DNA from 2 places in the Clostridium sp. 19966 genome. Region 2 is predicted to be linked to the other one. Evidence: riboswitches for the same ligand, from Rfam matches in the RefSeq annotation. Region 2 holds a riboswitch; the other holds the start of a gene.
What was found. A riboswitch is a leader RNA that binds a small molecule or an ion and turns the genes downstream of it on or off. The one in region 2 is predicted to bind lysine.

Region 1 (4,473 bases), on a different contig from region 2:
TTTGCCGCTATTTCATTTATATTGTCTATCTCATAGAAATTATCCGCCACGAATCTCCCTACTCCCAATCTTATTCCCATGTCAATTTCTTCAATTGTTTTATTATTTCCATGAAAATATATTCTTTCCATTGGAAAATCACTTTTATAAGCGGTATAGAGTTCTCCTCCAGATACCACATCAAGCCACATATTTTCTTCATTTAACAGCTTACACATAGCCATTATAAGAAAAGCCTTACCTGCATAAGCCACTCTATTACCTTTTTCAGAAGCTTTAAAGCTTTGATTGTATCTCCTGCATTTCTCTCTTAATAAATTTTCATCAAATACATATAGTGGAGTTCCAAAACTTTCCGCCATGCTGCTGCAGCTTACTCCTCCTACCGTAAGTTTATTGTCTACTACGGCCATTGTACCAAATAACTTCATTTTCCTTCCTCCAATCACAAAAATTAAAACTAAATATTCTTAAAATAGCTATGTTTTAAATGGATGCTTTAAGATTAAATGCCTCTCCCGTTATATCGATTGCTTTAAGCTCATCTTCTCGCTTTATGGTACAAGTAACTCTTATCTCAGAAGTAGTTATCATTTTAACCAATATATTATTCTCGCTAAAAAGCCTAAACATTTTTCCTGCTACTCCAGATGTGGTTTTCATACCTATACCCACAATTGAAAATTTGGTTATATCTTCATCTATTATAATATTTTCCTTACAGGCTAATTGATATAGTATTTCCATACAATCTGAAACATCTTCTTTAGGTATAGTAAAAGATATATTTACCTTATCATCTATCGGAGCCGTCTGGCTTATCATATCTATGTTTATCTTTCTCTCTCCTATTTTACCAAATAATTCAGAGATAATATTTATATCTGAGGATATATTTTTTACTGTTATCGAAATATCATCATTGCTAGTGGCTATTCCTGTGACAGCTTTGGTTTCCATATTGTTAGTCCCTCCTATTATAGTTCCTTTAATATCGCTGCAGCTTAACCCTACATAGATGGGTATATTATATTTTTCTGCAAGTTCTACAGACCTGGAATGCATAACCTGAGCACCTAAACTTGCTAGTTCCAGCATTTCTTCGTAATGAATATCGGATAATTTTTTTGCACTTTTCAGCTTCCTAGGATCACAGGCATATATGCCATCTACATCAGTATATATTTCACAGCTTCCTTTAAGTTTATATGCTAAAGCTACTGCAGAGGTGTCTGAGCCTCCTCTTCCTAAAGTAGTTATGTCTCCCAAATCATTAACTCCCTGAAATCCAGCTACTATTACTATGTTGTCCTCTTCTAAGCTTTCCACAATTTTAGTAATATCCATATCTTTTATAAGTGCTTTGCCATATTGTCCTCTGGTCTGTATATTAAGCTGATAGGCACTATAGCTTACAGCCTTATGTCCCATGGCATTGACAGCCATAGCTAGCATTGCACTTGATACCATCTCTCCTGTGGATAGCAAAGCATCCATCTCCCTTTTATCGGGATTTTCTGTTATTTCTTTTGCTAAGGATATGAGCTCGTCCGTGGTATCTCCCATAGCAGATACTACAACTACCATGCTGTTTCCCTTTTCTTTTCTCGCTATAACAGTTTCTGCTACCTTCTTTATCTTTTCGGAAGTAGCTACGGAACTCCCCCCATATTTTTGTACTACAATATTCAATTTATCACCTCTAGATTGCTGCCCTCCACCTTGAATAGTCACTACATAAAACAAATGCAGCAAAGGAACACCTTTGCTGCTTAAAAACAATTTTAATACAACTACGTGTACCTTGTAGCTCTCCATGGAAAACCATGACAGCCATACATATATTTTATGCACAGCCAGGGAAGATTTTTGCAGTTTCTTCTCTTCGGCCTAAATCCCTTTCCTCTTGCCTCTACGCCCGCCAGCTCCGCAAAAGTACTATTAATTTAGGCACCTCTACCCTAGGTAAAGTTCATTATTTAATTTACATTATGGTAACACAATTATTATATTTATGCAACAGCTATTTACATTGAAAAAAACTCAATCAAAGATTTAGTAATATAAAAATGGTCATATACTCCTCCAAGCTCTCTTACAGAATGCATAGCTAAAAGAGGTGCTCCTATATCCACTGATTTAATTGGAAGATGGGTAGCTGAAAGCGGTCCTATTGTTCTTCCACCTGGTTCATCAGAACGATTAACAAATTTCTGCACAGGTACCTTTGCTTTTTCGCATATCATTTCATATGTACCTATAGATATGCTGTCAGAGGTATAGCTTTGAGCTGCGCTGATTTTTATAGCAGGTCCTTGGTTTAGAATAACCCTGCAGGTTGGATCAAATTTTTCTGTATTATTGGGATGAAGACCTTGAGCCGCGTCTGTAGATATCATAAAGGATTTAGCATAGGCTCTTAAAAGTTCCTCTCTTCCTTTGCCAAGGCTTAGAGCTATCCTCTCTAAAGTATGCACTAATATTTCGGAATTAGCTCCCTGCTTAGTAGAGCTTCCCACTTCCTCATTGTCAAAGCATGCTATAAGGTTGGTAGCTTTCCCAGGTTTTGCATCCAATATTGCATGAATAGCACTGTGCACCATGCTAAGATTATCTATTCTTGAAGAAGATATGAATTCTTCATTTACTCCTAGTAGGCAACCTCTTCCATATTCATATAGAAATAAATCAAAATCCAGTATATCCTCGGCTTTAACCCCTAGCTCCCCTGCTATAAGCTTAACTAAAAACTCATCCTTTTCAAGCTCATCATTTATACAGCCTACCATAGGTATTGTATCCTTCTGAGGATTTAATTCAACACCATGATTCACTTTTCTATTTAAATGTATGGCTAAATTAGGTATTATAGTTATTGGTCTTGATATATTTACTAATCTGCTTTCTGGAAACATTCCAGTACTTTTTACTGCCACCCTTCCAGCTATAGATAGAGGTCTATCAAACCAAGTATTTAAAATCGGTACCCCATATACTTCTGTATTAAGCTTTAAGAAACCCTCATTGCACATCTCAGCATGGGGTTTTATTCTGAAAGTTGGGGAATCTGTGTGTGATCCAGCTATTCTGAAGCCTTCTGCTTCCATCTCTCCTGTACCCACCACAAATCCAAAAAGTGAAGAGTCGTTTCTAGTAGTAAAATATTTTCCTCCCTTTTCTATCTTCCAAGCTTCTTCTTCCTTAAGCTCACTAAAGCCTGCTGACAATAATTCCTTTTTAGCAGCAGCAACAGCATGAAAGGCTGTGGGACTTTCATCTATAAAATCTAATAAATTTTCAGCAAGGCTTTTAATTTCCTTTTCCATCTATATCACTCCGTATCATAAATTATAACAAATTAAAATTTCGATTAATTATTAGTCGACATATTTTATGATATAATATGTACAGAAGTTAATCAATAGAATAAACTATTTTGGGGTGATAATATTTGTTTATTAATACTTTAATTAAAAAGTTCATTAAGAACTTCGAAGATACAAAAAATGAAACTGTAAGAACCAAATATGGATTTTTTGCTGGAATTATAGGTATAGTTATTAATTTAATATTATTTTTCATAAAGATTTCAGTTGGAATTTTGACTAATAGTATTGCTGTCACTGCGGATGCTTTTAATAACCTTTCTGATAGTGCTTCTTCTCTTATCACTATAATTGGATTTAAGCTTTCAAATTTACCTGCTGATGAAGAGCACCCTTTTGGTCATGGAAGAATTGAATATCTATCCGCATTAGTAGTTTCCTTCATGGTTATGTTTGTAGGCTTTCAATTTGTTAAATCTTCTTTTGAAAGGATATTTCATCCTAGCAGAGTAGTATTTCAATTGATTCCATTTTTGCTTATATTACTATCTATGGCTGCGAAGGTATGGCTTTCTTTTTTTAATAAGAAAATAGGATTTATTATAGATTCTGCTGCTTTAAAAGCTTCTGCCTTAGACTCCTTAGGAGACGTAATAATTTCAGCTGTTGTTGCTATATCCCTTATTTTTTCTTTATTCTCTTCCTTTCCTCTAGACGGATATTTAGGAATTTTAGTAGCCGCATTAATTCTTTATTCTGGTTTCACGCTGATAAAAGAAACTGTAAATCCTTTGCTGGGAGAAGCTCCAGATGCAGAGCTGGTAAAGGATATAAAGAAGCGGGTGCTTTCCTATGAAAATATAATAGGTGTCCACGATCTTATAATACATAATTATGGTCCAGGAAAGGCTATGGCATCCATACATGCAGAAGTTCCTTCCAACATAAATATAGTATCCATACATAACGTCATTGACAGAGCAGAAAGAGAAATTTCAGAAAAGCTAAATCTCATACTTGTAATACATATGGATCCAGTAAATGTAGACGACAAGGAAGTTACGAATACAAGAAAACAAGTATCCACCATTTTAAAAAAATTTGAATCAATAAAATCTATACATGACTTCAGAATTGTTGGTGAAGG
Region 2 (4,473 bases):
GCATAGCATTCCTGATTTTCCAGCACCTCCTAATATAAGCACACTCTCACAGGGCTTTACCAGTTTGGCAGTTTGAGCTGGAGCTCCAGCCACATCTAAAGCTGCTAGAGCAAGAGTCTCAGGCATATCCTGAGGAAGCTTAGCATAAAGACCGCTTTCAAAAAGTATTGCTTTTGCCTTCACTTCAACCCTGTCTATCTCTGGCTTTATATTCGTTATTTCATCAATCTTTAATGGTGTAAGGGATAAAGACACCAAAGAAGCTATTTTGTCCCCTACTTTTAAATCTATATTGTTTAAATCTTCACCTATCTTCTCTACAGTTCCTATAAGCATTCCTCCTGAGCCTGTTACAGGATTCTGCATCTTTCCCCTGGCTGCTACTATCTCAAGTATTCTTTTCTTGATTTTTTCTATATCTCCGCCAGCCTCTTCCTCCAATTGTGTAAAGCTTGCGGAATCAATATTAAGTGCCTGCACATCGATAAGTATTTCATTGCTGTAAGGCTCCATATCATTACTAATGCTATAGGCTGCCTGAGGAAGTACTCCTTCCGGGCTCAGCACCCTATGAGTTCCATATTTACATCCTTTTTTCATGTTAAAATCCCCCTATGCCTAATATTTTCCTAGCTTCCTCAGGAGAAGCAATTTCTCGACCAAGTTCTCTCGAAAGCCTTACTGCCTTCTCCACTAACTCTCCATTTGATTTTGCCTTTACACCTTTTTCCACATATACATTGTCCTCAAAGCCAACTCTTACATGACCTCCCGATATTATGGACATAGCTGCCACCGTAAATTCAAATCTTCCCAGACCCGCTGCCGTAAAAGTGCTTCCTGCTGGCAGGCTATCCTTCATAAAGGAAAAATCCCTTAACTCAGCACTTATTCCTCCATTTACTCCAAGAACGAAATTAAAATGCAAGGGTGCTTTAATTATTCCTTTTTTATTTAATCTAATAACCATATCTATCATGCCTTTATCAAAAACCTCTAGCTCTGGTTTTATGTTAAGTTCCTTCATCTTATTAGAAAATTCAATTATGGTATTCTCAGTGTTTACAAATATATCATCCCCACCAAAGTTGCAGGTGCCGCAATCCAGAGTAGCCATTTCTGGTCTAAGATATATAGGCTGAAGTCTTTCTTCATTTGTCATTCCTACAGCTCCTCCAGTAGAAGGCTGAATTATCACCCCAGGGCATCTTTTTTTTATCTCCTCTATACAGAGCTTAAAGCGTTCTTTGTCCTGAGTAGAAACTCCTGAATCTTCCCTTACATGAAGATGTATTATGCTCGCCCCTGCTTTAAAAGCAGCTTCTGCTTCTTCTCCTATCTCACTGACTGTGTAAGGTACTTTCTCGTTATGTTCTTTGGTAACCTCCGCCCCGCATATAGCGGCGGTTATTATGAGTTTTTCCATATAGCTCCCTCTTCCAAATTATTTTCTCTGCTTATCCTTTGGAACCACACAAGTTCCTGAGGCTCTGCAAACCACTATAGGTTTATCCAGCACATCTGCTGCAGATTCATTTACATCTGACCTTGGCACTATCACCTTTCTTGCTTCAAACCTCATAGCTCTTGAAGAGTTTCCCACCTTAACTATCTCTCCTTCTGCTTCTATAAAATCCCCTGCATATACTGGTGCCAAAAATTCAATATTATCGTAAGCTTTAAATAATCCTTCATCTCCGTCATTGATTATTAGAAGCTCTGTAGCCACATCGCCGAATAGCTCCAATATTTTTGCTCCGTCCACCAAATTTCCTCCATAGTGGGCATCACTTAAACTCATTCTTACTCTTATTAATGCTTTCATTCCAAATTCCTCCGTTTCATGTTTTGCTAAATGTAGACTTACATTAAACTAGTCGTTCTCTTCCTATCTCCAAGCTGCATTAATGCTGGCTGCAGTCTGAAGGCATTAAAAAAAGCACTGAAAGATTTTCAGTGCTTTTAATATCATAATTTCACCTATGAAGAGCTGCTATGCAATGAAAATCTATATTCTCATTACATAAATAGCACTCCACAAAATATTTTCATGACAGAAACAGCAGTTTTTTCTGCTATCTCCAAGGTTTTAGCTGAAGAACCAGCAAGACCTTTCGGCAGATAACCCCTTCACAAAGAACCTTGGAGGTTCTTATCCTTAACATTTCCCTGTTACCCAATTACCTGCTCCTCTATTTATGTATATTAATTTGTATCGGTAAAATATATATATTCTACTTACCTCAAAAATGATACACCCTAGAGAAATTTTAAAAATATTATTTATGCTATTTTGGTATCTTTTTGCAGTTTATTAATTTTTCTGTGTTTTTCCCTTATAATTATTACTTTTTGTAAAATTAATGGGTTATTTTTTAAATAATTGATAAGACCTTTTAAGCCTATCAAGAATATATATCAGAAAATTCTATATTCGTAATCTGAACTTTATTCTTTAAGGTTTCTCCTTCTATTTCTGCATTTTCTATGCTGCAATCTTTTTCGCTAAAATAATCTGTGGGAATATCCATAATAAATTCTGTACCATCTTCATATTCATTGTTTATACTTATGCTACCCCCATGCTTTTCCACAAAAGCCTTTACCAGTGAAAGCCCTATGCCGCTTCCCTCAGTATTTCTAGAAAGAGATTTGTCCACCTGAACAAATCTTTCAAAGATGCTGGTCCTCTTATTTTCTGGTATACCAATGCCAGTATCCTTAACTGAAATTCTTATTTTTCCTTCCAAGTCGTACATATTAACAAAGATGCTGCCGCCAGGGTTAGTGAATTTAATCGCATTGGAAAGTAAGTTAAGAATTATTCTTTCAAATTTATCTGCATCCATATAAATATATTTTTCTTCAATATCCGTATCAAATATCAGTTCCAGCCCCATGTTCTCAATATAATTGCTGGCTGAAATAACAGTATCTTCTACTACTGATACTATATTCTGCTTTTTTATGTTCATGGTTATGTAGCCCGATTCAATTTTAGTTATATCTATAATATTATTTATTAATCTAATTAGCCTGAAACAATTTTGTTTTATAATTCCTACGCATTTCATTACCTTTTCCTTATTCTCAGGCATGAGCTCTATGAGCTGAACTGGTGCCATTATCATATTGAGCGGTGTTCTTAATTCGTGAGATAAATTAGCAAAGAATTCTGTTCTTACTGCATCGTACTGTTTTAAATCATTTAACCGCTTGTTACTCTCCTCTGCCTGCCTTTTTATTTCTTCTGCTTTTTTTCTTTCTGTGATTTCCCTTCCTACCACCACTAGTCCCTTCTTACTTCCATCTTCATAATATAAAGGCACCTTTATAACCTCAAATATTCTTTTATTTTCGCTATTAATATGAAATACTTCTTCCACCATGGCTGTTTTCCCATTATGCCAGATATCCGAATCTGTCTTTTCGCAATTCTTCAATTCTTCCTTAAAATCAGGAAGAAGCTTTGAAAGCTCCTCATGGTTTTTACCTATGATTCTATCATCAGTACTATATAGTTCCATAATAGCCTCATTAGCTTCTACCCATCTTCCTTCAGCATTCTTAAAACATATTATATCTGGAAGAGAATTAATTACAGTCCTTAAAAATTCCATCTCATCCCTAAGTTTCTTCTCTTTTCTTATATGCTTATTTCTATCTATCAATAAATATATTATGAATGCTAGTAAAACAACTATTGCAATTCCAGTTTTATGACTTTGAAGCCTATAAAGTAGGCTTGATATATTTTCCATATGTTATCTCCATAACTATCTTAAGTTTCTGCTGTAAATCATACATTACAATATTATAATATAGTTTTTTCATAATAACTACATAAATGTTCATATCTTTAACATATGTAATGATTGCTGTCATCATTTATAATTCTAATAACCTTGAAATTACTGATGAAATAAAAAAATCATCAATTGTGGTATAATAAACAATAATAAATTCTTTTGCGGAGGTACCTCCTATGAATAAACATAAGGCTACTATATTGTTAATAATCGTTACTTTAGGTTTTTTAATAGCATATCCTTTCCATAGAACTTTTTGGGGCGGTTTATTAAGCAGCGCTTTCTGTGCTTCTATGATAGGGGGCTTTGCGGATTGGTATGGTATTACTGCACTATTTCATAAACCTCTAGGTATATCTTATAAAACAGAAATAGTTCCTAGAAACAGAGATAAAATTATTAATGCGCTATGCAATATGGTCACTGAAGACCTAATCACAAAAGACAGCTTAAATAAGTTTGCTGGCGAATACAATTTTTCTGAAATTATAATTTCATATATTAAAAAAAACAAGGATGATGAAAATTTTAAAAATGCTGTATTTTCATTAATCTACAGAATAATAGATGTGAGAGATGAAGAATCTCTAGAAGTGATATCTAAGCTTCTAAAGGAAAATTTGACCAAGATATCTCTATGGAGCATAATTAAATCTTCTATAGA

Region 1: another riboswitch for lysine. It lies ahead of IAI10_RS18830 (aspartate kinase); the one in region 2 lies ahead of IAI10_RS14400 (hotdog domain-containing protein).

The regions. Positions count from the first base shown of each region.
Region 1 is NZ_JACTOJ010000022.1:14,960-19,432, forward strand. Features, by position in the region: gene lysA (diaminopimelate decarboxylase) at 1-431, opposite strand, end outside; gene IAI10_RS18830 (aspartate kinase) at 487-1,692, opposite strand; lysine riboswitch at 1,800-1,967, opposite strand; gene IAI10_RS18835 (M18 family aminopeptidase) at 2,028-3,326, opposite strand; gene IAI10_RS18840 (cation diffusion facilitator family transporter) at 3,452-4,473, shown strand, end outside.
Region 2 is NZ_JACTOJ010000013.1:108,915-113,387, reverse strand. Features, by position in the region: gene IAI10_RS14410 (L-erythro-3,5-diaminohexanoate dehydrogenase) at 1-600, opposite strand, end outside; gene IAI10_RS14405 (3-keto-5-aminohexanoate cleavage protein) at 602-1,426, opposite strand; gene IAI10_RS14400 (hotdog domain-containing protein) at 1,445-1,825, opposite strand; lysine riboswitch at 2,021-2,203, opposite strand; gene IAI10_RS14395 (PAS domain-containing sensor histidine kinase) at 2,406-3,761, opposite strand; gene IAI10_RS14390 (DUF445 domain-containing protein) at 3,986-4,473, shown strand, end outside.